Regions from separate parts of the Alteromonas sp. ABV4_150 genome, predicted to be linked through region 2. Evidence: predicted binding sites of a transcription regulator. Region 2 holds the regulator's gene; each other region holds the start of a gene.

What was found. Region 2 encodes FliA, which starts transcription of late flagellar genes. Its sites were predicted from a motif close to CTAAAGNTNNNNNNNNNNNNGCCGATA; they were not measured.
Region 1: a site for FliA is predicted at 5,532-5,558, ahead of ACYX4M_RS16540 (VC2046/SO_2500 family protein). Genes of this name have one in related genera too.
Region 3: a site for FliA is predicted at 6,917-6,943, ahead of ACYX4M_RS12630 (flagellar protein MotY). Genes of this name have one in related genera too.

Annotation. Positions count from the first base shown of each region.
Region 1 covers NZ_CM149971.1:3,814,468-3,824,474, forward strand. Annotated here, with positions in the region: gene ACYX4M_RS16515 (ATP-dependent 6-phosphofructokinase) at 1-312, opposite strand, end outside; gene ACYX4M_RS16520 (DUF6279 family lipoprotein) at 528-1,370, shown strand; gene ACYX4M_RS16525 (TIGR03915 family putative DNA repair protein) at 1,485-2,279, opposite strand; gene ACYX4M_RS16530 (putative DNA modification/repair radical SAM protein) at 2,331-3,572, opposite strand; gene ACYX4M_RS16535 (response regulator) at 3,829-5,469, opposite strand; gene ACYX4M_RS16540 (VC2046/SO_2500 family protein) at 5,591-6,115, shown strand; gene trhO (oxygen-dependent tRNA uridine(34) hydroxylase TrhO) at 6,187-7,182, shown strand; gene ACYX4M_RS16550 (EF-hand domain-containing protein) at 7,235-7,483, shown strand; gene cadR (Cd(II)/Pb(II)-responsive transcriptional regulator) at 7,820-8,242, opposite strand; gene ACYX4M_RS16560 (cation efflux transmembrane domain-containing protein) at 8,322-8,948, shown strand; gene ACYX4M_RS16565 (DUF3703 domain-containing protein) at 8,945-9,310, shown strand; gene ACYX4M_RS16570 (cation diffusion facilitator family transporter) at 9,297-10,007, shown strand, end outside.
Region 2 covers NZ_CM149971.1:2,758,047-2,768,053, forward strand. Annotated here, with positions in the region: gene fliR (flagellar biosynthetic protein FliR) at 1-102, shown strand, start outside; gene flhB (flagellar biosynthesis protein FlhB) at 109-1,233, shown strand; gene flhA (flagellar biosynthesis protein FlhA) at 1,399-3,498, shown strand; gene flhF (flagellar biosynthesis protein FlhF) at 3,528-4,937, shown strand; gene ACYX4M_RS12005 (MinD/ParA family protein) at 4,943-5,809, shown strand; gene ACYX4M_RS12010 (RNA polymerase sigma factor FliA) at 5,806-6,537, shown strand; gene cheY (chemotaxis response regulator CheY) at 6,574-6,957, shown strand; gene ACYX4M_RS12020 (protein phosphatase CheZ) at 6,992-7,747, shown strand; gene ACYX4M_RS12025 (chemotaxis protein CheA) at 7,760-10,007, shown strand, end outside.
Region 3 covers NZ_CM149971.1:2,892,351-2,902,357, forward strand. Annotated here, with positions in the region: gene ACYX4M_RS12600 (RNA polymerase sigma factor) at 47-607, shown strand; gene ACYX4M_RS12605 (FecR family protein) at 609-1,664, shown strand; gene ACYX4M_RS12610 (TonB-dependent receptor domain-containing protein) at 1,764-4,835, shown strand; gene ACYX4M_RS12615 (bacterioferritin-associated ferredoxin) at 4,956-5,150, opposite strand; gene ACYX4M_RS12620 (peroxiredoxin) at 5,426-6,031, shown strand; gene rnt (ribonuclease T) at 6,106-6,741, opposite strand; gene ACYX4M_RS12630 (flagellar protein MotY) at 7,080-7,952, shown strand; gene glpQ (glycerophosphodiester phosphodiesterase) at 7,990-8,850, opposite strand; gene ACYX4M_RS12640 (hypothetical protein) at 8,840-9,223, opposite strand; gene gloA (lactoylglutathione lyase) at 9,296-9,691, opposite strand; gene ACYX4M_RS12650 (SDR family oxidoreductase) at 9,882-10,007, opposite strand, start outside.

The sequences.
Region 1 (10,007 bases), 1.1 Mb from region 2:
ATCACCGCCAATCACAATAAGCGTATCAATGTCTGCCTTCATCAAATTGTTTGCAGCTTTTTTAATTCCTTCTTGGCTTTTAAGCTCTTTGCACCTTGCGCTGTGCAAAATGGTACCGCCTTGTTGAATCAAGTTGTGAGTAGAGTCGAGTGAAAGGGGAATATACTCTTGTTGTAATAACCCATTGTAACCATGCTTATAGCCAAGAAGCGTATAGTTAGCTTTCTGGCACGCAATAATCGCAGCTCGTATACAAGCATTCATACCCGGTGCGTCGCCACCAGAGGTTAAAATTGCGACACGTTTTGACACATTAAAATCCTTCTCTTTACCTGCACTACAGTTAAGGTAACGTTAAGGTGTCAATACGTAAAGTGCGCATGTGTGTTGTAAAGAACTTAAGTAACTGAAAAGAATAAAGCAGCACAATGTCACAAGCGCTTCACTATTTACGTCTGCTATTTAATTGAAGTTATAAATAAGCGAATTTGCAGCAAATAACGTAGTTAACAAAAAAAGGATTAGTTATGCGTGTACTGGTAGTATTTATTTCTGTGATCTTTCTTGCTTCATGCAGTTCCAAACTGGCCTACAACAACTTGGATTGGTGGGTTTACTGGTACATGGACGACTATATCGAGCTTAAAGATGCACAAGAAGAAAAATTTGATGACTATCTTCAAAACTGGCTACGTTGGCACAAAACCTCAGAGCTTAAACGTTACCAAGCTCAACTCACCGATATTAAACGTCAAATCAAAGAAGGGCACTTAGATTCAAATACTGTCCTTGAGCATCTCGCAAACGCAAGAACGCATTGGGAAAGAGTGCGTGATGAAGTTAGCCCTGAATTAGCTGAAATAGCAAAAACGCTCGATGACGAGCAAGTCGTTACGCTTTTTGCCGCGCTTGAGAAAGATAATAAAGAGGAAGAAGAGGAGCGAAAAGAGGCGCTAGAAAAGTCTGAAGAAGAGCGGTTAGAAGATCGTATTGAGCGCATAGAGGAGACTGTAAGTGAACGCATAGGCAAGCTAACTAGCGAGCAAAAGCAGTTAGTGTCCACGTACGCGACCCAGTTTATTTCCACGGGGGGGGAATGGCTAACCTATCGCAGGAATATTCAAAACGCGGCACGAAAGCTATTTGTAACCCGTAAATTTAACGACAACTTCGAAGCAGAACTCGTTGACTTGATGCAAAACCCAGATAGCTATAAAAGTGATATTTACAAGCAAAGTAGCGCCCATAACATGACCGTTAGCGCTACGTTAATATCCGAACTTTTTACCACGCTAACAGACGAGCAGCGAGAGACCCTTGTCGAAAATATAGACGACCTGATTGATACCGTAGAGAACTTTAGAAACTAAATTTACTTTCTCAAAGTCAGTCCAGTGCTAGAGCAAAGCTAAATTAAGGTTAGACCTAAGCTTGGCCCAAAGATAAAGGGCTAGGCCAGGTTATATTAACTCATTTGGATTAGCTCATTGCTTATTGCCATCGCTGATCATCTTTCTAGCACGGGCGTCCGAATGTTTTATCATATCGCCTATCAGCGATGTCTCTGGCATATTTTTCCAGTACTTCTTCGGCATTTGATTTAACATCGCATTTGTCTTGATACGCGCAGGATTAAATATGTTGGCGTAATAGGTCAGCCAATATTTTTCAATGCGGTCATCGTCAGGCACTACGCTTGAATCGGGATTATCTTCTAAAACTAGTGTTTCGGTATCCCAATGAGCTGCGCGGTAGGGGGTTAAGATAGACCACCGCATATTCTTAAAACGGGTTTGGAAGAAGTTAAGTTTTATCTCTAGACTGAAATGCTCAGGTTCATACCAAGCGACAAAATGCTCGTGACCCTCTACCTTTATTTCTCTGAACCTCAAAAAGGCACTCATTTTGTAAGCATCACGTTTTACCGCTTTCGCCATAGCGAAAAGCTGCATAACATCGTCGTCAGTTTTTATTTGAATAAGTTGCTTATTTTCATAAACGACACGCCACAACACCCGGTAACATAGCGCAAATCGATTATGATCGTTATGGCACAGGGCGTACTTTAAAAGTATCAGTGTAGATTTAGGAATATTAAGGTTACTTTGCGGCCTCTTGTTTTTGCATTGATCGTCGTCACTGCCGAAGAGATCGTTTTGTACAGAATGAGCGTTCTGCCAAATAATATGTTCAGGGGGAATACGCTTGGCAATGCACTCTCGTGAGGCTTCCCGCCATTCATCAAAGCCAGGTATTGAAGTAATGGTAATGGTCTTCATATAAAACTACCTCTTAGACTACGGCTAAACTCAACTGCGTTAACTGCACAATCAAGCACTAAACAACTCAAACTGCTTAGGCTGTTTAAACTGAAGCTCGAAATTAGTACTGTCGAGTAAATGGATATCAGGAAAGTAATCCCCCACGCTAATAAAAGGCTTTAACTTTTTAATGGGAAGACGCATTTTAGTAAGGTCGACCCAGTTAAGCTTGGTATTACGCCTTATAGACAAAATCTTCTGTACCGTTCGGGCGCCAAGACCAGGAACGCGTAGCAGCATCTGTTTGTCAGCTTTGTTTAAATCAATAGGAAATAGATGACGGTTACGTAATGCCCATGCAAGTTTGGGATCGTAGTCCATATCTAACATGTCATCTTGCAAAATTTCATCTAAGCCGAAACCATAAAAGCGTAAGAGCCAGTCTGCCTGATACAGTCGGTGCTCTCGTATTAATGGTGCAGGTTTCAGCGGTAGAACTTCCGACGCATCAGGAATAGGGGAAAATGCCGAGTAATAAACACGACGAAGTTTTTGATCGCTATAAAGCTTAACGCTTGTTCCTAAAATGGTTTTATCATTTGACCCGTCAGCACCTATAATCATTTGCGTAGACTGCCCCCCAGGTGCAAAACGGGGAGGGCGCTTGCCTGAGAATGTCTTGTCTACTTTATGTTCTGCAATTTTTTCTTTCAGCGTATTCATCGAACCGTGAATATCACCGAGATCTTTTTCTGGTGCGTACTTGTTTAGCGATGATTGTGTAGGCATTTCCACATTAATACTAAGCCTGTCTGCATAAAGACCTGCTTCAGCTTGTAATTCTGGCGACGCATTCGGGATAGTTTTAAGGTGAATATATCCCTTAAACCCATGGTCAAGACGTAATGATTTCGCAATACGAACCATGCTTTCCATGGTGATATCGGGTGAACCCACAATCCCCGAGCTTAAAAACAATCCCTCAATGTAATTGCGCTTATAGAAATTTAGGGTTAAATCTACCGTTTCTTTAACTGTAAAGCGCGCCCGCTGAACATTGCTTGAAATCCTATTAATGCAATAATGACAATCATAGATACAGTAGTTTGTCATAAGGATCTTAAGCAGCGAAACACACCTTCCATCGGGTGTAAAACTATGGCATATACCCGAACCGCCGGTTAGTGAACCTATACCAGTCTTATCGGATTTCCCTGCTTGTCGTTTACCTGCCGAACCACTCGCGCAAGATGCGTCGTACTTAGCCGCATCGGAGAGAATTTCTAGTTTTTGGATCAGTCTGTCGTGCATCGCAGATTTAACTTTCCTATAAGTAATTACAGTCAAACAGCCTAGTAATTCTTTTAGAAACACGACTAAACGTGTTTTGTCATCTAGGCTGAGAGTTAAAATGTTATAGCATGTATATATATACAGTACAATTGCGTGTGGTAAATGAAGGTGAAGATTTAATGTTGGCGGGATTGTCCCGATTCAGGATTGACGCCGGTGAGTGACGGCGAAGACTATCTCGCTGTTAACCGATTAAAATAAGCTAAAGCTAAAGCTAAAATCCTATAAATTTAGATAGTTCATCTCTAATGTTGTCGTATTTTTCTTTATAGGCTGCTTTTAGAGGCATATCATCGATAAGCTTAAACAGTCGTTTACACTCGTTTACTAACTTCACATCGGCCTTATCTTCTTGTATGGCTATCTGAAGAAGACATTGAAGCAAGTTTAGCGCTACGCCTGTATTCACCGGGGCAAAACCTTGAGCGAGAGCAAATGAAGCTTTGGCGCGCTCATAGTCTTGCTGCTGATAGTGTTGAATACCCTCACGATTAAACTGCTGGTAGCTAGCTAGGCTTTTTTGTGCGCTTTGTGCTTGGGTCTCCAGCATCTTTGAACTGTTTTGGTCGAGTACCTCATCTCTAGCGCTAAGAATGGCGTTTAGCGCTAACGCGTCGTCAAATTCTCCGAGTTTGTACATAACGTTAATGCTATCTGGAATAAATGCAGTGGGTACCTCTGAGTATTTATCATCGAGTTGCGTTTGCGACTTGTTAAGATGACGCTTTGCATCGATAAGCTTTCCGTCAATCGCACTTATTCTTGCATTTATAATATTGCCAAAAATATCTACGTCGAAATCCCTATCCATTTTGTACAGGTACTCATCGAATTTACCCCGTTGTAACGTGAGTAACGCTTCTTGTTGATACTTATTACGCTGCTTTTTATCGTCCGCTGACTCAGCAACATCAAGCAAACTGCGTATCATGCCGCACCAATGTAAACTTTTCTTATGTACAGTGCGTTTTGATAGATCCCAAATTGCTTGGCTAGAGTTGGCTGCTAGCACTAAATCGTCATTTTCCCGGCCAATTTCACAAGCCTGAAAGTGGCGAGGTAAAGAGAACGGCGATAGTTTAATAGCCTCTTTAATTGAATCTAGGGCCTTTTCACCAGCTTCCAAGGCATGATGCGCTTGCGCAAGAATATCATGAGCATCAGCATTGAATCTGTTCCGTTTTAACGTTTTCTTGGCAATGGATATCGCTTTTTCATGTTCGTTCAACAGTAGATAGGTTCTTCCAATAGCTATCTGTGCCCATAGCACTGGCTTTCCGTCGATGTAATTTCTTAATACGTCCAGCGCCTTTCTAGGTTGAGCTATGCGCCAATAGAGCTCCACTAGCAATTGCTCACAATGACCTTTGTAATGACGAGGGGCTTCTAAAAGCGCTTCAATATGATCTATGGCGCTGTTGTATTCACCTTGATCTATCAAGCTGAACGCTTGATGAAGAAATTGTCTTTTTTGCCACGCACGAACAATTCGAGATTTTAACTGCACTTGTGAAAAAGGTTTTATAAGAAAGTCATCGGGACGACGCTCAATACTGCCAAGCACTACAGGGCGGGCGCTATCAGCACTGATAAGAACAAACACTGAAGTGGGGTTTATTAGCCTGCGCGTGCGCAACTCTTCTATCAGTTCATAGCCATTTTTGGTTTCAGCACCCAAATGTAAGTCGCAAATTACAATATCAAATTTGTGCTTTTTACACAGCGATACCGCTTGTTCAGCAGAAGACTTAGTCACGACATCAGACGCGCCCATTGAGTGCATTAGTCCTTTCAAAAGCAGAAGGAAAGGACGCTGGTCCTCAACAATCAATACTTGTTTGTTGCTAAATTGCATTTCGAATCCGTGAATAAACGCCCTATCATAATTTGAAAGTATATCTAACTTTAGAAAATAAGCTTAAGAAAAACATTATCTTGCCGACAACATACGTATACTTAAACAGCACTGTGTACGAATGTCATCAGATTTAGCCTCAGCAAGTGAACAGACAAAACTAGACCCCAGTATTTACTGGGAGCGAAGTGGTGTACTTGCTCGTGCTTCATCGCAGGGAGCATTGTTCTCGCTATACCTTGCAATGCAGCAACATAGCGTAGCTGAACCCTTTGAAATTGAAGCTGCAACGCCAGACGCTGACGCCCGAAATAGTATAGAGGCACAACTCGCGGCATTAAATCACTACAGACGCCCTTCATTATCTGCCAGTGAAAGCGAGTGGGTAGATATGCGTGTGCATTCAAATTTGGTTGCAACAGACTACGAAGGCGCACGCCTGCATCTTAGTATGAAACCCGAGCCGTTAGCTCAAACCGATGACGCAAAACGCATCCCGGATGACGTTGTAGATAACTGCAGTCTAGCGACGCAGAAACGATTAAAAAGGCAATATGACAACGCCATAAAAGAAGATAATACGTTACTTTACGATGTTATATCTTCGCAAGGCGAGCGTGATAACGGGAGCTACCCTAGTTTTTAACGCTCAGTTTTGTTATATTGCGCGCCGCATTTTTGCACTGGTCTTACGCTCCAATCAGCAAAGGTTAAAATATGTCTAAATATATTGTATGCGCAATGTATAAATTTGTTGCGCTTGAAAACTTTAAAGAAATCCGCCAGCCGCTTCTAGAAACTATGGAAGCAAATGGTATCAAAGGTACGCTTCTTCTTGCCCACGAAGGCATTAACGGTACAGTTTCTGGTACCCGTGAAGGTATTGACGCATTGCTTGCTTATCTGAACAGTGATGAACGTATCAATCCAATCTCTTACAAAGAATCACTTCACGACGAACAGCCGTTCTATCGCACAAAGGTGAAACTTAAAAAAGAAATCGTGACTATGGGCGTTGAAGGTATCGACCCTCGCCAAACCGTAGGCACTTACGTCAAGCCTAAAGATTGGAATGCGCTTATAAGCGATCCTGATGTAACCGTAATTGACACCCGAAACGGTTATGAAATAGAAATTGGCACTTTCAAGAACGCCATTGACCCTAAAACCGATACGTTCCGCGAATTTCCAGAATACGTAGAGAAAGAACTCGACCCGTCAAAAAATAAAAAAGTGGCCATGTTCTGTACCGGCGGTATTCGCTGTGAAAAGTCGACAGCGTATTTGAAAGAGCAGGGGTTTGAAGAGGTTTACCACTTAGAAGGCGGTATATTACAGTATCTTGAAGATGTGCCGAAAGAAGAGTCTATGTGGGAAGGCGACTGCTTTGTATTCGATAATCGCGTTGCGGTAAACCACGATCTTGAGAAGAGTCACTATGAGCAGTGCTACGCGTGTCGACTTCCTATTACCGAAGAAGACAAGCAAAGCGATAAGTATGAGCCAGGTGTAAGCTGTCCACACTGCTTCGGTACTCACACGGACGATCAAATTGCTCGCTTTAGAGAACGTGAAAAGCAGGTACAACTAGCGAAAGAGCGTCAGCAAGAACACGTTGGCACCGAAGCGCGTTTGACAATGGAACAAAAGCGTCAGGAAAAAGCAGAAGCTCAACGTTTACGCGCACTTAAAGCAAAAGAAAATCAGGCGTAGACAGTCAGAAAGAAGGGCGTTACACTCGTGGTTATTGCAGTTGAAATAAGGAATGCGAGTGAGCACTCAACTTTCAGAATCTAAAATTGAAGAAATTAGAAAGGACTTCAGCTTTTTTGATCGTGATGGCAATGGCCAAATCGATTTACCTGAGTTCATCGAGCTTCTAACCGTAATCTCACCAAAGACTAAAGCTAGCCACGTACAAGAAGGCTTTAAGCTTATCGATAGTAACGACGATGGTTACATCGACTTCGAAGAGTTTTTGGAGTGGTGGCAAGAAGGATGGTGGGAGTACTAAGTTTTACTTAGTAAACCATACCATCGCTAGGTTTTGTGTATGCTCTATTGAGTGTGTCTGAAAAGCTTATAGCTACGCAAACAGAAATCGTTAAAACGGGTGCTTTGAAAAGCACCCGTTTTTTTATGCCAGAGTTTTGCGCGCGCAAAAGTTGGTAAATTTAGGTTTACGAGTATATTGTTGGACGGCTGCTTTGAGCGTGAAGCAGACCTTGGCTCATTAAGATTTTAATGACACGAATGAGGTAATCAACGGTCATGCTACTAATAAAAATTGAATGGCTGCTTTAGCCGAATACCTATGACAAAGCTCCAACATAAAACTGATAATTCGAGACTAATTCTCCGTACTAGAAGAACACACTTCTGCAATGCTATCTAATTGATGCAATACCCCGCACTCTTTAACCTTCTTATCATGATCGCAAGCAGAACGAATTGAAATCAGTGTTTCTTGTAGTACTTTTAATTCAGCTATCCGATGTTCGATATCGTCAACATGCTTATCTATTGTAGTATTAACGTTTTCGCAGCTATTCTCTGGGTTTGCTCGGGTTTCCAGTACTAATTTAATTTCCTCGATTGTCATATCTAATGCGCGACATTGCTTTATAAACAATAACTGCTTCAGTGCATCTTCAGAGTAGCTTCGATAATTCGATGCCGTTCGCTCAGGTGCAGCCAATAGTGATTTACGCTCATAAAAACGAATTGTCTGAATACTTAACCCTGTCTTAGCTGCCAGAAGCCCAATTTTCATTTTAACTTGCCTAAAGCTTGACTCTATACCAAGTATAGAGTTTACACTCGCGTTATAGGTGAGTAAAGCGAGTGTTTTTATGAGTGGTTGTGGGTGCGAAATTGAGATAAAAGACCAAGAACAAAAGGCAGTTCTCTACTGGCTATTGGGCATCAATGCTGTGATGTTTATCATTGAAATGAGTGTAGGGTTACTCGCTGACTCAACAGCACTTATTGCAGACTCCCTTGATATGTTGGCTGACGCAGTCGTTTACGGTGTTGGTATATATGCAGTAGGGAAAACAATTGTTCACAAAGCCAATGCTGCAAAGGTAAGTGGATATTTTCAATTGGCATTAGGCCTATTAATTTTGTTTGACATAGCTCGTCGCGCAACCTTTGGAAGTGGGCCTGAATCTATGCTTATGATGGGCATGGGCGGTGTTGCACTTATCGCTAACGTTATATGTTTGGCGATAATCAGAAAACAAAAAAATGGCGAGGTGCATATGCGAGCAAGTTGGATATTCTCGGCAAACGACGTCATTGCAAACATAGGAGTGATATTGGCGGGTGTGATGGTTTATCTATTCGATACTCGTTGGCCTGATTTGGTCATAGGTTTTATTGTGTCTATCGTTGTGTTACGAGGCGCAGTCTTAATTCTAAAAGACGCCAGACAGGAATTCCGTGAAAACAGCTCGACGAATGGAGAGATCGTATGAATTTCACTCAAGCAGCAAAACCTTACATACTTCAAAAACTGAGCGCCGCGCATCAATCCCTTTCGAACAATGACAATAAAGCAGGATTTAAGGCCTTAGAGGATGCTCATGTCATCGGTCAGCACTCAACATACCACCACACACGAGTGCATTATGAAATGCTTAAATTTGGAATAGAACGCCGCGACCTTAAAGAGATATTTGGACAAATTTTTAGAATGCTAGGTGCGCTGACTAAAACTCCAATTGGCTTATTGCCTGAGGGCAATACTGGTGGGGCAAACGTGAGTCCATTCAAGTCAATGTCTATTTCACCCGAAAACAAAGCCATATTGGAAAAAATTAGAAATGCACAGTCATAACCATTCACACTCGCAAGAGAATTCAACCGACGCGTCTAAACGTATTGGATGGGCGTTTTTCTTAAATGTGGTGTTCACTGTTATTGAATTCATTGGTGGATGGCTTACCAACAGCACCGCTATTATGGCTGACGCAGTGCACGATTTGGGTGATAGTCTTTCCATTGGTACAGCGTGGGGATTAAACAAGCTTAGCGATAAAGATTCTAATCAAACATTCTCATACGGCTACAAAAGATTTTCCTTACTCGGTGCATTGATTAACGGTATTGTGCTGACGGTAGGCTCCATTTGGATATTGCTTGAAGCGATACCTCGTTTGGCTGAGCCTGAAATGCCCCAAGTTGAAGGGATGGTTTTATTGTCTATCTTTGGGATGGCAGTAAACGGCTTTGCGGCTTATAAACTGAGTGAGGGAGACTCATTAAATGAGCGAGTCCTCAACTGGCATTTGCTGGAAGATGTGCTTGGTTGGGTAGCAGTATTTATCGTGTCCATCGTCTTAATGTTTAAGCCTTGGCCTATTTTAGATCCAATCTTATCCATTGGCTTTACTTTGTTCATCCTTTTCAATGTGTTCCGCAATCTCAAAGAAACCCTAATGCTGTTTTTGCAAGCAACGCCCGATGAAGAACAGCTTTCAAAGATTCGAAGCGATTTACTGGCAAACGATAAGGTAAGTGATCTTCATCATTTT
Region 2 (10,007 bases):
CTGATTATTTGGATAACACTTGATAACTTTACTGCACACTTCGAAACCCAATGGTTCAGAGCTGAGCAGTTTATGTGTGAACTATTGAATATTTGTTCGTAGGAAAACATGGCAGATTCAAGCGAAAAAACAGAAGACCCCACGGGGAAAAAACTCGAAGATGCCCGAAAAAAAGGGCAGCTAGCCCGTTCCCGTGAACTTTCTACGACCCTAGTACTTATCGTCAGTGCTTTTATGTTTTTGTTTGTGGGCGGGTGGATTGCTGAATCTGTTTTTAAACTTACTCAGAGGATGTTCATTCTCTCTCGTGACGAAACCTATGATATTACCCACATGTTTGGCGCCTGGGGAGAAGCTTTTTCGGCGGTAGGCCCTGCCGTGCTGCTATACATGGTCGTTGCTATGATAGCGGGTATCTATGGCTCAATCGCGCTTGGAGGCTACAACTTTACCTGGGAAGGTGCAAAACCTAAGGGTTCAAAAATGAGCCCCATTCAAGGCTTCAAACGCATGTTTGGCACGAATGGCTTGGTAGAGTTACTTAAGTCTATTGCAAAAGTGGTGGTCATAATTGGTATGGCTATCGGAGCGTTACTGTTCTTCGAAGATGAAGCGCTGCATTTAGATATGGAGCTATATCCGGGAAACATCTTTCACGCTCTCGATATGCTTAAGTGGGCGTTTCTTATTTTAGTGTGCGGCATGATCCCTATTGCGCTCATTGATGTGCCTTATCAAATGTATAAGCACAACAAAGAAATGAAAATGACCAAGCAAGAGGTTAAAGACGAGCGCAAAAACGCGGAAGGCGATCCCATGGTCAAAGGTCGTATTCGCCGCCTGCAATATCAGGCTGCAACCAAGCGCATGATGCAGGAAGTACCACAAGCAGACGTTGTCGTGACCAACCCCACTCACTTTTCTGTTGCCATTAAATATGACGAAAAAGGGGTAAGAGCTCCCGTTGTAGTAGCTAAAGGTGCTGATGAGTTAGCAATGCACATCAGAAAAATTGCTACCGCTAACGACGTGCCGCTGATCCCTTCACCCATGTTAGCGCGAGCCATTTTCTATTCCACTGAAGTGGACGACGAAATCCCTAACGCCTTGTTTATGGCGGTAGCGCAGGTGCTAGCACATGTTTATCAGCTTAAAGCACATAGGGCAGGGAAAGGGAAGCGTCCTAAGCCACTTCAACGAGATTTGCCTATTCCTCCAGAATACCGTCGCTAAGTGACTATATTGCCGTGTTATTTTAAGCTAATTTAAACTTGGTGCTTACTTTTTAAACCATTAGTTGTGCTTAAATACTGCTTTCTATAAAGCTGGCACGTTAGTTGAAAACTCTATTGAAGATTTACATAAAGCGTCAATTTTCTGATAGAGAGACACCCAGCCATGCAGTTATCCGGTTATCTTCAGCGATTCGATAAAAATCAGCTGCAAAATTTTACCAGTGGTCTAGGCGCGCCTATTGTCCTTTTGGCAATCATGGGAATGGTAATACTACCCATGCCGCCGTTCTTATTGGACGTTTTGTTCAGCTTTAATATTGCGCTCTCTTTAGTCATCATCTTGGTGGCGGTACTTACCCAACGTCCAGTGGATTTTGGTATTTTTCCGCTCGTACTCCTTATCGCTACCGTTCTTCGTCTAGCACTTAACGTTGCGTCTACGCGTGTTGTATTACTGTACGGTCACGAAGGTGGTGATGCAGCTGGCAAAGTGATTGAAGCCTTCGGCGCTGTCGTTATTGGTGGTAACTATGCCGTCGGTATTGTTGTTTTCGCTATTCTTCTTATTATCAACTTTAAAGTAGTTACAGCTGGCGCTGGACGCATATCAGAAGTAAGTGCTCGCTTTACCTTGGATGCTATGCCAGGTAAGCAAATGGCAATTGACGCAGATCTAAATGCAGGCTATATCGACCAAGATCAAGCGCGTCAGCGTCGCGAAGAAATAACCGCAGAGGCTGACTTTTACGGGTCGATGGACGGTGCATCAAAGTTTGTAAAAGGTGATGCAGTTGCGGGCCTGTTCATCATGCTTATTAATATTGTCGGTGGTCTCTTTATTGGCATGATTCAACACGGCCTTTCATTTGGTAACGCTATAGAAATCTACACCATTTTGACCATTGGTGATGGTTTGGTGGCGCAGATACCTTCATTACTACTTTCAGTAGCAACAGCCATTATCGTGACTCGTGAGAACGAAACTCAAGAAATGGGTAAAGAAATCCGTGGTCAGCTAGGCAATAATCAGGCGCTTTATATTGCTTCAGGCGTTTTGTTTGTTATGGGTATTATCCCTGGTATGCCTCATATCGCATTTTTGGGTTTTTCCTTCCTGATTGCAGGCTTTGCTTACTGGCAGTCGGTTCAGGCGAAGAAAAAAGCCGCAGAGCCTCAAGTGCCTGAGAATATATCAAAAGATGAAACCGTGGCCCCTGAAGTTAAAGAGCTGGGCTGGGACGATGTCCAGCAAGTCGATACAATCGGTCTAGAAGTGGGGTATCGTTTAATTCCTCTTGTAGACAAGTCTCAAGGTGGCGAGTTGTTAACACGCATTAAAGGGGTGCGTAAAAAGCTTTCCCAAGAGCTTGGATTCCTTATTCCACCAGTTCATATCCGCGATAATTTAGACTTAGAGCCCAATACTTACACCATCGCTATGCTCGGCGTCACTATTGGCGATTCGGTTATTAGTCACGACGAAGAGCTTGCCATTAACCCAGGGCAAGTGTTCGGAAAGCTAGAAGGGCGCGCTACTAAAGACCCTGCTTTCGGACTAGATGCGGTGTGGATTAAGCCTAATAAGCGCGAGCACGCGCAAACGCTTGGGTACACGGTTGTTGATGCCGCCACGGTTGTTGCAACTCACCTAAGTCAGTTACTTTCCAATAACGCCTATCAGTTACTTGGGCATGAAGAGGCGCAACAGCTTCTAGATATGCTGGCTAAACAGCACCCTAAATTGGTTGAAGGTTTGGTGCCCGATATTCTGCCGCTTAGTACAGTTGTGAAAGTGCTGCAAACCTTGCTATTTGAAGGTGTGCCTATTCGCGATATGCGCACCATAGTTCAGACTCTTAGTGAATACGGCACACGAAGCCAAGACCCAGATGTACTAGTGTCTGCAGTGCGTATAGCACTTAAGCGTCTTATCGTTCAAGAAATTACTCAGGGTGCAAAAGAGATACCTGTCATAACCTTGGCGCCAGAGTTGGAACAGATGTTGCACCAGTCCCTTCAAGCAGGTGGCGAAGACGGTGCTGGTATCGAACCAGGTCTGGCAGACAAGCTGCAAAAATCATTGCAGCAAGCCAGTCAGCAGCAAGAGTTAGAAGGAGAACCTGCAGTACTCCTTACCTCAGGCATGCTACGACCGGTTCTGTCTCGCTTCTTAAAGTATTCTGTTGTTGGGCTGCATGTTCTTTCATACCAAGAAGTGCCTGACGACAAACAAATAAAAATAGTCAGTTCGGTCGGTCAATAATCTGACACTGGGTGATTGGAGAGGTTGCAATGAAAATTAGACGTTTCTTCGGCAAAGATATGCGTGAGGCGCTAAGCCAAGTTAAAGCTGAGTTAGGCAGTGATGCTGTGATCATGTCAAATCGCAAAGTCGCTGACGGTATCGAGCTTGTAGCAGCCTACGACAAAGAGCCTGAAGCTAAGCTTTTCACGCCAAAGGCGGCTCCACAAGCTGCAGCTAAAACACCAGGTCAAAAGGCCGTGCCTAGCTTAAGTGAAATTATTGGCGACGACGGCCCTGACAGCTTAAAAGCATTGCTGGAAAAGCAGCATGGTGGAAAAGCGCAGACAACGAATACTCTTCAGCCAGATCAACCTATGTCAGCTAACGCTAAGCACGCCAATGAAATAGCATCACACTTAGACTTTTCAGAAGCCTTCATTGACGATATAGAGACGCAATCACCTGTTGAAGATAGTAAAAATCAACACGCTTTCCCCGAGCATCAAGCTTCAAGCATGGGAGAGACACCTGCATCTCAGTCTGCTGAACTAGCTCAAATCAAAGAAGAATTAGCCTCGCTTCGCGATGTGTTGCAATATCAAGTGGCCGACTTGATGGAAGCGAAGAACAAACGTCAAAAACCTGTTCATCAATACCTGGTCACTCGATTAACCGATATGGGCTTAAGTAGTGCACTTGCAACACAGCTCATTAGCTATACACCTGCTCATTACAACGAACGTGACGCATGGGTATATCTTCTTAACCTATTGGCTAATCGCATAAATGTTACCGGAAACGATATACTTAGCTCACAAGGTGCCGTTGCATTAGTCGGGCCTACAGGTACAGGTAAAACAACCACTGTTGCAAAGTTAGCCGCTCGCTACGCGCAGAAATACGGTGCAGAGTCGGTGGCTATGATAACCATTGATACGTATAGAATTGCAGCCTATGAGCAGCTAGCAACATACGGAAAAATTATTGGCTGTACTGTGCGAAAAGCGCAAACTAGTGAAGAACTTGCAGATTTATTGTTCCAACTTCGTCATAAGCGACTAGTATTGATTGATACGGCTGGATTTAGTCAACGAGACAGTCGATTAATTAAACAAATTAAGCAGTTTGATAACGGACAAATGCCAAAAGTTAAAAAATATTTGGTAGCGCAAGCTAATACGCAATATCCTGCTTTGCAGAGAATCATTCAAGCGTATGATGATATTGAACTAAGTGGCTGTATTTTCACAAAGTTAGATGAGTGCTACTCTTTAGGAGAGGTGCTTAGTGCAGCGGTTGAATATCAACTACCGGTTAGTTATGTCACCGATGGCCAAAAAGTGCCTGAAGACATTAAGATTGCAGAAGCGAAATCTTTAGTTTCCGCTGCTGCAAAGCTTTATAAAAAGTACGGTTTGAATCATACTAGTGGCAACAACGCAATTAAAACAGCATAAGCAGTATGATTGACGATCAAGCGAGTAGCTTAAGAAAAATGAAGCAATCACGGTTAATCAAAGTAATCGCCGTCACTGGTGGTAAGGGTGGCGTAGGTAAAACAAACATTACACTTAACACCGCTATCGCCATGGCGAAGCAGGGCAAACGTGTAATGGTTCTTGACGCGGACCTTGGCCTTGCAAATGTAGATGTGATGTTAGGCCTGCGAGTCGAGAAAAACCTATCTCACGTTCTCTCTGGTGAGTGCACGTTAGACGAGGTTTTAGTAACCGGTCCCCATGGTATTAAGATTGCTCCTGCCACCTCTGGTACCCAGTCAATGGCAGAGCTCTCACCTACGCAGCACGCAGGCTTAATAAGAGCGTTTAGCGAACTGCGTTCTCAAATAGACGTATTAATTGTCGACACTGCGGCCGGCATTTCAGACATGGTGTTAAGCTTTTCTAAAGCATCCCAAGATATCATGGTCGTGGTTTGTGATGAGCCTACGTCATTAACAGATGCATACGCACTGATAAAAATACTTAACCGGGAACACGGTGTTTTTCGCTTTAAAGTTGTGGCCAATATGGTTCGCGATGTGCGGGAAGGTCAGGAGTTATTTAGTAAATTAAGCAAAGTGACAGGGCGTTTTCTTGATGTTGCACTAGAATTAGTGGCAACGGTGCCGTTTGATGAGAACATTCGCAAAGCAGTGCGCAAGCAAACCGCTATTGTTGATGCTTTTCCAGGCTCTCCTGCCGCTGTAGCTATAACAAAGTTGGCAAGCAGGGCACTTACTTGGCCTATTCCAGCGCAGCCCGGTGGCCATTTAGAGTTTTTTATTGAACAATTAGTTGCAGAAAAAGCCGTAGGAAGTCAACGTTGAACAGTAAGGCAGCCGCTTATCAACAGCAAACAGATAAATCGCAGTTAGTCGAAAGGCATGCGCCTCTGGTTAAGCGTATTGCGCACCATTTGATGGCGCGACTGCCTGCAAGTGTACTTGTTGATGACCTTATCCAATCTGGCATGATTGGGTTGCTTGAGGCCGCGCGAAATTTTGACGGGTCAAAAGGCGCAAGCTTTGAAACCTTCGCGGGCATCCGTATTCGCGGCGCAATGCTTGATGAAATACGCAAAGGTGATTGGACACCTCGTTCTGTTCACCGCAATGGTCGCGCGATTACTGAGGCGATATCTCAGGTAGAAAGTGAAACTGGGCGCGACGCAAGAGATGCTGATATTGCTGAGAAGCTGAATGTGAGCTTGCAGGATTATCACCAGATGCTCAATGAAGTCAATGCCGGGAAGTTGGTGGGCATTGAAGATTTGGGGGTGTCGGAAGATGTGATCACCACAGAGCAAACCAGAGGTAGTGATGCACCGCTGGAAGATTTGATGCAGGGGGCTTTTCAAAAAGCGTTGGCCCATGCAATAACGACATTACCCGAGCGAGAAGCGATTGTTCTTTCACTTTATTACGATGAAGAACTAAACTTAAGAGAAATAGGCGAGGTTCTTGACGTAAGCGAGTCGAGAGTCAGTCAAATTCACAGTCAAGCCATGTTAAAACTCAAATCACGAATGAAGTCGTGGCAAGCTGACGAAGAATAGAAATTAATAACAATTAACCCCTCAGTGGAGGCTATTTTGGATAAAAGCATGAAAATTCTCGTGGTCGATGACTTTTCAACCATGAGACGTATCATCAAAAACCTACTCAAAGACTTGGGTTTTGCCAACATTCAGGAAGCGGATGACGGCAGCACTGCATTGCCAATGTTACAACAAGGTGATTTTGATTTCGTAGTTACTGATTGGAATATGCCTGGCATGCAGGGCATAGATTTACTACGCGCAATCAGGGCAGATGATAAGCTTAAGCACTTGCCTGTGCTTATGGTTACCGCTGAAGCGAAGAAAGAACAAATTGTAGCCGCCGCGCAAGCAGGTGTTAACGGCTACGTCGTTAAACCTTTCACCGCAGCAACGTTAAAAGAAAAATTAGATAAAATATTCGAACGTTTAGGTTGATCCAGACGCTCAACAGATAAATGAGGTTTACTGGATGTCAACGAATGTAAACGTTCCAATATCGTTAGAAGAAGCAAAGCAGCTTGTCACTTATCTTGAAGAGGGTGACAAGACTTCAGCTAACGCTCTACTTGAAGCCGTCTCAATGAAAGAAAATGTTGAGTTGTTTGCTGAAGTAGGAAAGTTAACGCGTCAACTTCACGACGCATTGAATAACTTCCAAATAGACGATCGCATCAAAAATCTAGCCACAGATGATATTCCTGATGCACAGTCCCGCCTTACCTACGTTATTGAAGAAACTGAAAAAGCTGCTAATACTACTATGGATGCCGTCGAAGCGAGTATGCCGATAGCTGAATTGCTTTCACAGCGAATCGAAAAGGTAATGCCAGAGTGGAAAAAGCTGATGAACCGTCAGATTGAACTGGGTGAGTTTAAGGCATTATGCGCAGATTTAGACGAATTGCTGGAAGACGGTTCGAATCAGTCAGCTAAACTTACACAGTTACTTACTGAAGTTTTGATGGCACAAGGTTATCAAGATTTAACTGGGCAAGTTATTCGCCGCGTTATAGACCTGGTTAAAGAGGTAGAAGACAGCCTTGTAAACATGTTGACTATGTTTGGCGAGCGTGACGGTGCAGAACAAACTAAACCATCTAGCGTTAAGGCCGATAAGGTTGATGGTGTAGAGGCGGAAGGCCCAATTATTGATGCTGAAAAACGAGATGACGTCGTTTCAGGTCAAGATGATGTAGATGATCTTCTGTCTAGCTTAGGTTTTTAGGGGAGCGGGTGCATGTCGTTTGATGTTGACGAGGAAATATTACAGGACTTTCTAGTTGAAGCTGGAGAGATACTTGAACAATTACAAGAACAGCTCGTTGATCTTGAGAACAATCCTGAAGATGCGGATTTGCTTAACGCAATTTTTCGCGGCTATCACACAGTAAAGGGGGGAGCAGGTTTCCTTTCTCTTACTGAGTTAGTTGAAATTTGTCACGGTGCTGAAAACGTCTTTGACGTTATGCGCAATGGCCAACGAACGCTAACGCCTGAGTTAATGGATATCATTTTGCAAGCCACTGATGTGGTAGTTGAAATGTTTGAACGAGTAAAAGCACAAGAGCCGCTAGAGCCAGCAGATGCACATCTTGTCGACTTGCTACACAAACTAAGTCGCCCTGAATCTCCAGATGAAAACATTTTTGAAAACGCTAATGGGCCTGTGGCTGACCCCGAGGTTGTTGAAGAAGAACCGGAGTTAGTTATAGAGGAACCTGCTCCTTCAGCGTCAACTTCCAGTGAGAGTGACGGTGGTATCGACGAAATTACTGAGGATGAATTTGAGGCTCTTCTCGATGAGCTCCATGGCGGTGGTGCCCCAGGGAAGTCTGCGTCGGTAAAACCGGAACCAGCTACAGCCAAATCAGCTCAAGAAACAGCTCCCGCGGCGAGCTCAGATAGTGATGACATCACAGATGAAGAGTTTGAAGCGCTTTTAGATGACCTCCACGGAAAAGGCCAGTTTGGAGGGGAAGAAAAGAGTGCTCCCGTGGCTGCACCGGCATCAGCTCCAGCAACCGGTGCAGGTGATGAAGAAATCACCGACGATGAGTTTGAGGCGCTGCTAGACCAACTCCACGGCTCCGGTCAAGGGCCTACTAAACAAGGCTCTGCTGCAACGGCACCTGAACCTCCTGTAGATAAAGCGGCCACCGAAGCTGTTCAGAAGGCAAAGCAAGCAACCCCTAGTTCTGCGCCTGAGGTGAAGCCTGCATCCAGTGCGGCGAGCCCAGCGAAAGCTAGCACAGCATCTACGCCAAAAACGGCTGCCAAGAAAGATGATAAGAAAGGAGCTCCTGCTCCACCGCCTGCCGAGACGACGGTACGTGTAGACACCAAACGCTTAGATCAGATTATGAACATGGTCGGCGAGCTAGTTCTGGTTAGAAACAGACTGATAAGCTTGGGTATCAACAGCAACGACGAAAGCATGTCGAAAGCCATTGCTAATCTAGATGTAGTGACGGGTGACTTGCAAGGTGCGGTAATGAAAACCCGCATGCAGCCCATTAAGAAAGTTTTCGGGCGTTTTCCTCGCGTTGTACGTGACCTAGCCAGAAGCTTAAAGAAAGAGATTACCTTAGAGCTTGTAGGTGAAGAAACGGATTTAGATAAAAACTTGGTTGAAGCATTGGCCGACCCGCTTGTGCATTTGGTTAGAAACTCTGTCGACCACGGAATAGAAATGCCAGATGACCGCGCGGCCGCTGGTAAGCCTCGCATGGGTACGGTTCAGCTATCAGCATCTCAAGAAGGCGATCATATTCTTCTTACTATCGAGGACGACGGTAAGGGTATGGATGCGGAGAAGCTAAAAGAGATAGCTATTAGTCGTGGCGTATTAGATGCGGATGCAGCCGCACGAATGTCAGATGTTGAAGCGTTTAACCTTATTTTTGCGCCAGGCTTCTCAACGAAGACTGAAATTAGTGACATTTCAGGTCGCGGCGTTGGCATGGATGTGGTTAAAACCAAAATTAATCAACTAAACGGTACCGTCAATATCGATTCGCAACTTGGCAAAGGCACGCGATTAGATATCAAAGTACCGCTAACGCTAGCAATTTTACCTACATTAATGATTGTTGTGGGGAAACAGACCTTTGCGTTACCATTAGGTGCGGTGAACGAAATAATAAATATGGACATCAAGAAGACCAATACGGTGGATGGCCAGCTCACAATGATAGTTCGTTCAAAAGCAATTCCATTGTTCTTCCTTGGCGAATGGTTGATCCGAGGCCCCAAAAACATCGATAAAGAAAAGGGGCACGTAGTTGTGGTGCAAATTGGTACGCAGCAAGTAGGGTTTGTCGTTGACGCGCTGATAGGCCAAGAAGAAGTAGTTATTAAGCCCCTTGACGCATTGCTACAAGGTACACCTGGTATGGCTGGTGCGACAATTACTTCAGACGGTGGTATTGCATTAATTTTAGATGTTCCGAGCCTGCTAAAACGGTACGCGCGTAAACCAATCAAGT
Region 3 (10,007 bases), 130 kb from region 2:
TATTGATGCCATTGTAAGCAATTCGAAACACACAACTTTTATTATTATGACGAGAAAGTCGACAGTAGCTGAAACCTTTTTAAAATACCGCTCGAAGTTAATGCGCGCGGTAGGTTCTATTGTTGGCGCCGACGACATTGAAGATATCGTGCAAGAAGCTTTCATAAAAAGCTACGAAGCAGAATTAAAACAAGAAATACAATATGAGCGAACATACATGCTCAAAACAGCGCGTAATTTAGCGTTGAACCATGTTGCAAAAGCAGAAAATAAAAACAAGCAGCAGCTAGATGACATGGATATTTTGCCTTACGAACTAGTGGGGCACAGTTTAGAAAAAAATGTAGAGAGTAAAGAGCGCTTTATTCATTTTTGCCGAGCGACAGACACGCTGTCTGCTGATGTAAAACGCGTATTTTTACTTAAAAAAGTCTATGGCATGCGACAAAAAGAGATTGCAGAGCTTGTGGGGCTAAGCGAAAGCACCGTAGAAAAGCATGTCGCCAAAGGTTTAATGATGTGCTCTAGGTATTTAGCCGAGCTTTCAAATGACAGTGCATCTCCCCGTGCCACTGCTACCGCGACTCAGGACATAAGCAGTAGTTAACATGAATAATATTCGCCAGTTTTCAAGCAAAGAAGATATCCAAGAGCAAGCGTGCCTCTGGGTGAGCCGTCTCGATCGCGGTTTAAAAAGTGACGAAAAGCAACAATTAGACACATGGTTGGCAGAGAGTAATGCCCATCGCCAAGCTCTATTAGATGCCGCAAGCTTGTGGGATGATATGTCTGTACTTAATGAACTAAGCGGCTTATTCCCTCAACCGACAGCTCGCAATACGGCTAAAAATCAAAGCCTGCCAAAGGCAGCAGTATGGAGCATCGCTGCTACGTTTTTAGTTATGGCAATTGCTGTTGGCGTTATTGTTCAGCGTACATGGTTAAATAGCGCGCCTGAATTCGCTGCGGTAAGCCATAAAGTACAAACCGGCGTTGGTGAGCAGAAGAATGTCACGCTTGCCGATGGTTCACAGCTTCACTTGAACACTAACTCTACGGTAACCATAGACTTTACATCGACGGCACGAAACATTGTACTTTTGAAAGGCGAGGCTCACTTTGACGTCGCTCACGATAAAACGCGGCCCTTTTCTGTTACCGCAGGAAATAATACGGTGACCGCGGTGGGTACAGCGTTTAATATGCAGTATGTTGATGACAATGCATTCGAACTTGTTGTTACCGATGGGAAAGTGTTAGTTAAAGATCGCTTCAAAGCCTCATCATCCAATGAGTCTTTGTTTGGAAAGCGCCCTGTTACAGAAGAAGGCCTGCTGATGTTTGCAGGTGAGAAAGCCACTGTTTTAGGTAAAGTAGAAGCTCGTGAAAGTATGTCTCAAAATGAAATCGATGATGACCTAGCGTGGCAGCAGGGGATGATTGTTTTCAAAGGCGAGCCCCTTGAATCTGTCCTTCTTGAAATTGGGCGATACACGCCAGTTCGTTTTCATATTTCTGACGACAGTTTGCGTAAACGCAGAGTGGCGGGCTATTTCAAAGTTGGCGATATAGACGGTTTGTTATCGGCACTGGAGAGCAGCTTTAATATTACCTACGAGAAAGTCACAGAGACCAGCATTGAGCTCAAGCTGGTGAAAAGTTAAATATTTCGGAAAGTTAGATGTTATGAGGTATTCCTTGTTGGCATCAAATTATTTAATGTGACACTATAATTAAAATAATAAGTACATCGATTATATATCTTGCACCACAGCAATTTTGCGATAAGCAGGCAAACCAAAAAGGCAATAGAGAAGCTGCATGCCCTTGCGTGTTCGGCAAGTTGTTTTTCGCAAAAAAAAACAGAGTGGTCTTCATATTTTTCGCTTACATCGCCTTTACATGTTGCTTCAAGTGTATGTTTGTTTTTATTCACAACACAGTCACTTCATGCGCAAGACGAGAGACCTTCACCTTTAAAGAAATCTACACCCTCTGAAACTTTTACGGTAACAGCGCCTGATGCTTTTAGTTTTTCTATTCCTGCACAGAACGCTAACGAAGCCTTAACCGAATTAGCTAAACAAGCCAACACCACGCTTTTATTTCCTTTTGACTTGGCGAAAAAAGTGACGACCAATGCGCTTAAAGGAACCTTTACCTTGAGTGAAGCATTGGCACAGCTACTTGAGGGGACGGAATTAGCGGTGGTCGCCGATGAAAATGGGGCGTTGAGCATTCGTTCCCGTGCATCGCTGACAGCACGAAATAAACAACCTGAAGATAATGAACAGCAAGATGACGAGAGCGTAAACGGGCTCGAAAAAATTGCTATCGTTGGTTCTCGTAACGCGCCTCGAAGTGCAGTCGACTCGGCGGTTCCTCTTGATGTTATTGGCTCAGATAAACTGAGTTCACAGGGTAATAGCGACGTTCTTTCTATGCTGAGCGTTATGGTGCCTTCTCTTAACGTGAATGACCAGCCCATCAATGACGCTAGCAGTTTGGTGAGACCCGCTAATTTAAGGGGGATGTCGTCAGATCACACTTTGCTGTTATTAAATGGCAAGCGACGCCATCGCTCGGCGGTTATTACCTTTTTAGGTGGTGGTTTATCTGATGGTGCTCAAGGCCCTGATATTTCCGTAATACCTGCCTATGCGTTAAAACAAGTTGAAGTACTGCGAGACGGGGCGTCTGCCCAATATGGTTCAGATGCTATTGCTGGTGTGATCAATTTTGTGCTTAAAAATGACCGCGAGGGGGGGAGCGTTGCGCTTAAAGTAGGAGAGTATAGCGAGGGCGATGGCGAACTTTTTCAAATTCAGCTTAATAAAGGCTTTGCTTTAGGAGAGTCCGGGTTTTTCAACGCTACTGCAGAATATCGACAGCAAAACGGCACATCCCGTTCGGTACAGCGAGACGATGCTCAGGCGCTAATCGACCAAGGAAATAGCTTTATTGCCTCGCCGTCTCAAATTTGGGGAGCCCTTGATGTTAGCGAGGATGTTAAGCTCGCGCTCAATGCGGGTGCTGATATTTCTACAACCTCTCATTTTTACAGTTTTGCAACTGCTGCGAGAAGAGAAATAAACGGCGGCTTTTATTTTCGAAACCCGCAAACTCGCGAAGGGGTATTTAGCCGAACGGATCCGAATACCGGCGAAAGCCGCCTTATTGTTGCCGATTTAGATGGGCTAAGTAGTGGTATAGCGTGCCCTTCAATATCTTTATCAAATGACAACGTATTAGAAAACTCCGATTACCAACTTATCGCAGATAACACGACCTCACTTGGAGCAAATTGTTTTGCCTTCAATGAATGGTTCCCTGGTGGTTTTACTCCTCGCTTCGGTGGAACGATTACCGATGCTTCTATTGCAATGGGTATAAAGCATGAATTGCCTAAGGGGTGGGCGATGGATATTAGTGCCACCTTGGGCTATAGCGATATTGAATACACTATATCAAATACGGTCAATCCTTCTCTTGGCCCGCAAAGCCCAACGACCTTTTCGCCAGGCGGAGTATCGCAGGTAGAACGCACACTAAACCTAGACTTTACGAAACTTATCCAGACTATTTTTGAGGACCCTGTGAGCATTGCTGCTGGGGTTGAATGGAGAAAAGAGACCTATTTCCAAAAAGCGGGCGATGAAGCCTCGTATGTTGCAGGCCCTTTTGCTTTAGAACCACCGATAGGCTTAAGTGAAGGCTTCTCAATAGGCTCTAACGGTTTTCCAGGTTATCAACCTCAGTCGGCTGGTCACTGGAGTCGCAGCAACTGGGCTGCGTATGCTGATGTGGAGTTTTATGCAACCGAAGCGTGGCAGTTTGGTTTAGCAGCGCGGGTAGAGCATTTCAGCGATTTCGGGTCAACATTTGATGGGAAGCTAAGTACACGCTATACACTTAACGAGATGTTTGCACTGCGAGGTTCTGTCAATACGGGCTTTAAAGCACCGACTGTGGGGCAAAGCAATGTTATAAACGTGACCACTGCCTATGGTATTAATGGTTTGGAAGATCAAGCAACCTTGCCGCCAACCGACCTTATCTCGCAGCAGCTTGGCGCCACGCCGCTGACGCCTGAAGAATCAGTAAACTTTAGCTTGGGCTTGGTTATGCAAGCAAGTGAGAATTTCTTTGCTACGCTAGACTATTTTAATATTCGTCTTTCAGATCGCATCAGTACTACATCGGCCATTCCTTTAACCGATAACGACGTTAATGCGCTTATTGCGCAAGGACGCCCCGATGCAGCTCGATACAATTCAGCTAAGTATTTTACCAACGATTTTGATACTAAAACCCAGGGTATCGACTTAGTTGTAAACTACAATTTTGCGTTAAGTGACTGGTCAAACTCTGTGTTAGTTGCCTATAACTGGACAGACACGCAAGTTGAACGCGTATCTCTGTATCCGGTGTTAAGCGATGGGGAAACAACGCTTTTGCCCAACTTAACAGAGGCTCGAATACGTATGTTAGAAGACAACCTTCCTGCTCATAGAGGGAGCATTACGTTAGAGCAGTCAAGAGGTGAGTGGGCCTTCACTTGGCGTATAAACTACTATGGTAAATTTTATGAGGACCATCTTGACGCTTCGGCAGGCTTAGATATCTACGGCAGTGCACTAACCACTTTTGACGCTCAACTCGCTTGGAAAGTGTCGCCTGATACTCAACTTACTTTTGGTGCACAAAACCTATTTGATGCATTGCCGGATGAAAATCCGTTTAAAGGTGAGGTTGGAGCGCTTTATCCACCCACATCTCCGGGCGGCATTAATGGTGCGTTTTACTATGCTGGTGTGGAGTATCGCTTTAAATAGCTAATAGTTCTGACGAAGCTGATTTGCAGTAAGGAGAAGGTGCTAAAAGGCACCATCCAAGATGGATAAAACTTCGAGTTAATAGATAGGGTAAGCTTGTCTGGAGTCACGTTGCGCTAGTTAGCCTACGTCTTTAAAAAGCGACTCATCAATAATGGTTTGGTCGATAATCTGTTGCGCCATGCTGATGCACTTACCGCACTGTGAGCCCAGTTCTAAATGTTGACGTAACTCACGCACATTTCCCACGCCGTTTTCTTCAACCGCCGCGCGAATGCTTTTATCCGTTACCCCATAGCACATGCAAACAAACATTAAACGTACTCCAAATAAATCTGTAAATGATAATAATTGTTATTCTTTATTTTGGCAAGTAGATAATGGCAGATTTAATGAACCGGAACTGGGTAATGACTGGGCAGTTTCGCTTTATACTGACAAGTTATTGGTAGGAGCAGTAAAAAAACTCATTGTTTAGCATTGTTATTTCTCTATTCGTACCTATTTTCTGGGTAGGAAATTTCTCATCAAAGTGATTGCGCAATGTAATCACCTTTATTATTACAATCCAAATATAAATGGAGAGACTCATGAGTGTATTAGTTGGCCGTCCGGCACCTGATTTTACTGCAGCTGCGGTACTTGGTAGTGGTGAAATCGTAGATTCTTTCACACTAAGTGAAGCTATTAAGGGCAAAAAAGCGGTTGTATTCTTCTACCCACTAGATTTTACCTTTGTATGCCCGTCAGAGCTTATCGCTTTTGACAAGCGTTTCGACGAGTTTAAAAAGCGCGGTGTTGAAGTAATTGGTGTTTCAATCGACTCTCAATTTTCACACAATGCCTGGAGAAATACCCCGGTAAACCAAGGTGGTATTGGTCCAGTTAAATACACTCTTGTTGCTGACGTGAAACACGACATCTGCCAAGCATACGATGTTGAGCACCCGGAAGATGGTGTAGCTTTCCGTGGTTCATTCCTAATCGACGAAGAAGGTATGGTACGCCACCAGGTAGTAAACGACCTTCCACTTGGCCGTAACGTTGACGAAATGCTTCGCATGGTTGATGCACTAGCGTTCCACGAAGAGCATGGCGAAGTTTGCCCAGCAGGTTGGACTGAAGGTAAATCTGGTATGGACGCATCACCTGAAGGTGTAGCTAAATACCTATCTGAAGAAGCAGATAAGCTATAAGCAAACCTGTTAAAAGATAATAGAAAAACAGCGCCTTTTGGCGCTGTTTTTGTTTATGGCGTTTATTGAAAAAACTATTCTTGATTTTCTACTGGCCAACCACCTAACGCCTTATAGCGATTTACCATATAGCAAAATAGTTCGGTGGTTTTTTGTGCATCGTAAAGGGCGCTATGTGCTTCATTTTGGTCAAACGATATACCCGCCGCTCGACATGCTTTTACCAGTACAGTTTGACCAAGAGCAAGGCCCGCTAGGCTGGTGGTATCAAAGGAAACAAATGGATGAAAGGGCGTGCGCTTTATATTGCAGCGCTCAATCGCCGCATTAACGAAGCTTTGGTCAAACGTTGCGTTATGAGCAACGATAACAGAACGCTGACAGTCTGCATTTTTCTGTGCTTTGCGAATGCCTTTACATAAATCCTTCATGGCTTCGCTTTCCTCAATAGCACCTCGTAATGCGCAATTTGGATCAATGCCATTAAATTCTAACGCCGCGGGCTCAAGGTTAGCACCCTCGAACGGATCTATGTGGTAGTGAAAGGTTTGATCAGGATGCAGTATTCCGTTTTCATCCATTTTCACAGTAACCGCAGCTAACTCTAATAAGGCGTCAGTACTTGCGTTAAATCCGGCTGTTTCAACGTCGATAACAACGGGAAAATAACCTCGAAAGCGCTGGCAAAGAAGGGGCGGATTGGCAGACATAAACACTCTTGTAAGACTAGATTGCAGAAACTGGTTGGCCGCTTACATGCGCACCTACCTGCGAAACTTATGGAAAACAGAATTATCGCAAGGATATCTTCGAGTTGCTAGTTTCAATTTAAAAACCGCGTAGGATGAAAGTGATAATAGTACGAAACGGTGATGGTATTAAGCGCTAAACTTTTCTACACTTTGGACGATAATTATATTAATCATGAATTTTTTAAAAACTCAGTTTGCGGGTTAGGAAGATTGAGTACGATTCATGGCGCTTGATAAGTGGTGGGCGTATCTAAGGCCTACATCAATATTAGTGTGACTTTCGTTATGGTGTCGAAATGGTGTTGAAATTAAAATATATCGCTTTATTGGGGATGGTGGGGTCATTGTCATCCCATGCTGCCATGCGGCAATATTCTGCAACCATAGAAAGCTCCAACTGGCGTATTGATACTGACACGCGCCTGCAATGTACACTTAATCACGAATTGCCCGGTTACGGCGAAGCCATGTTCACAAGTTCAGCTTCGAAGCAGCTGAACATGGAATTTGAATTGGACATGTATTTGTTGCCAAGCAAGTTTGGTGTAGCTGCGGTTTACTCTGTCCCACCGAAATGGATGCCCGGTGTAGCGCCAAAGACCATTGCGGATATGACTATTCGCAAGCAGTACAATGGCGACCTGCCACAAGATGCAGCATGGACCATGCTATCTGAATTAGAAAAAGGCTTTTGGCCCACGATTTACTATCAAGACTGGTATAACAAATATGACCAGGTGAGCGTGGCATTAAACGCAAGCAACTTCTCAGGCGTGTATCGCGACTTTGTTAAGTGCGTGTCGAACCTGCTTCCTTTTAGTTTTGATGACATTGCTTACACCGTATTGTCTTATCAGAATAACAGCACCGAACTTACTAAGTATTCACAAAAGCGTTTAACTATGATTGGCGAATATTTAAAAGAAGACAGCGAATTGGAGCTTGTGCTTCTTGATGGATACACGGACAGTTACGGTGGCCGTTACAACAATGAACAATTGTCTATTCGACGGGCTAATGAAGTAAAAAGCTATCTAACTACGCTAGGTGTACCTGAAGATAGGATCCAGCTGACTGGGCACGGTGAAAAACGTCATATCGCGCCTAACGATACGCGAGAAAGCCGCGCGCAAAACAGACGCGTAGTGGTGCGATTATCTAAGTCTTAGGCCCTTGCTCAAGCGCCTCAAACCCGGTGAGGTTGCGTTAGTTTGGTTTGTCTCGCCAGGTTAATACAGGCACTAAGTGGTCGGTGAATACGCCATCAGCCTTCACGACCTTGTGTAATGCGTCCAAAGTTTGTTCTCCAGTCATGCCCGTCGGAAGGGCATCCTGACGATAAGTGTAGGGATGAATGGTTAGCTTGTTATCGTGGGCGTACTTAACCCAGCTAGCTGCCTTTATTTCCCCTTTAGCCATCGCCTCATTATCCATTAAATGGCCTAACCAAGGGCCTACTCCGTTCGCGTACGTCGCAACTTGCTTCATGCCTTCTTGCGTACGCAGCCAATCGTAGTCGGTGTCGCTTTCACCCCAATCGTTCTCGCCAATCAGCATTACCACTTTGCCCTTATAGCCAAGGGTTTCACGAATGCGCTTTACTTCGTTAAAGTCAAAGCACTGCAGGTAGCTATTGCCACTCTCACCCGCAAATCCGTAGTTATTTAATGTGTCGATAACCATCTTACTGGCATCAACACCTTCAGCAATGTGAAAAGCAGGGGACTTTACTTCTGGATATACGCCTACAGACGTGCCGAATTGGCGATTAAGCTCGCTGATTAGCTCAAAGTGTTCACTTAACGTGGCCACTTTAAAATTAGCCTGGGAGCCGCGGTACCTACTTTTAAAAACTTGTTTGCCATCACTGTTGGCACGCTCATGTACCCGCAATGCTCGAAGCTCTTCGAGGGTGAAGTCACGGGCGTAATAGCGTCCGTCCTTTCGGTGACGTGCTGGAAAAATATCTTCTACATTAGTGACTGTCTCTAAGTGAATGTCGTGTAGTACCACCGGAATGTCATCTTTGGTTATAACAACATCCTGCTCTATAAAGTCAGGACGCAGCGAGAACGCTAGCGTGGCTGCCTTCTAGGGTGTGCTCCGGCAAATAGCCAGAAGCACCGCGATGGGCGATAACGGTAAAATGCAGTTTTTCACTAGTGGTATGTTCTGCTTCAGCGTGCGAGGTTTTACTATTCGTAGCATCAGCTGCAAACGCACTCACAGAGGCAAGGGCACCTGTAAATAGCACCACCAAAGCAGGTAGTAACGATGCCAATCTAGTCGTGTATCTATTGCGCAACCTAGCATTGCCCTTTAATAGCAGCTTGAGCTGGTTCGACGAACCCGCTATACCCTTGCTTACCCAGTTTAAAGAAAATAATAAGCGGTTACCTAGCATGTGACTGCCACTCCATGTGTTTACTTTTATCGCCATCTTATTTATGCCGTACATTTCACAGAAAGCTTACGTTACAAGCGCTTAGAAGATATTGGCGACGTCGTGCTGCTATAGTGAAATAGACTTATTTTGAATAAGTTCTATGGCATACCCATCTGGATCGCGTACAAAAGCGATGACGGTAGAGCCACCTTTTACAGGGCCGGGTTTACGATACACCTCAGCGCCATTTGCTTCTAAGTTTTCGCAAAACTGATAGATGTCGTCTACTTCAATGGCGATGTGGCCGTACGCGTTACCCTTATCATAGGTGTTGTCACCCCAGTTATAGGTAAGCTCTAACACAGTGCTATCGGTCTCTTCTCCGTATCCTACAAAAGCGAGGGTGTACTCATACTCTTTGTTTTCTGATTGTCTGAGAAGGTGCATGCCCATCAATGAGGTGTAAAAGTGAAGTGAAGCCTCTAAGTTTTCAACTCGAAGCATGGTGTGAAGCATTCGCATAACTATTTCCTATTTGAACCATCAGAATTACCCGATGGTACACTGCATTGTAAGTGCGCGTTTGCAGTTGCCACATGTATCCAGAACTCCACTCATACAGAGCACATTCATTGATATACACAAACAACGCACCATGATAATGGGGAAATGTTAACGCTTTAAGACAGTTTTACAATTCCACTTAAACGTATTAAAAACCCCACATGCCGATATTATCAATTTTAAGTCTACGTGGTTGGCTTAACAGATAAACCACCATTTTGCCTAAGTCTTCGTTTTGAATCAGCCCCTTGTCTACTTTCTCTGATCCTGTTTT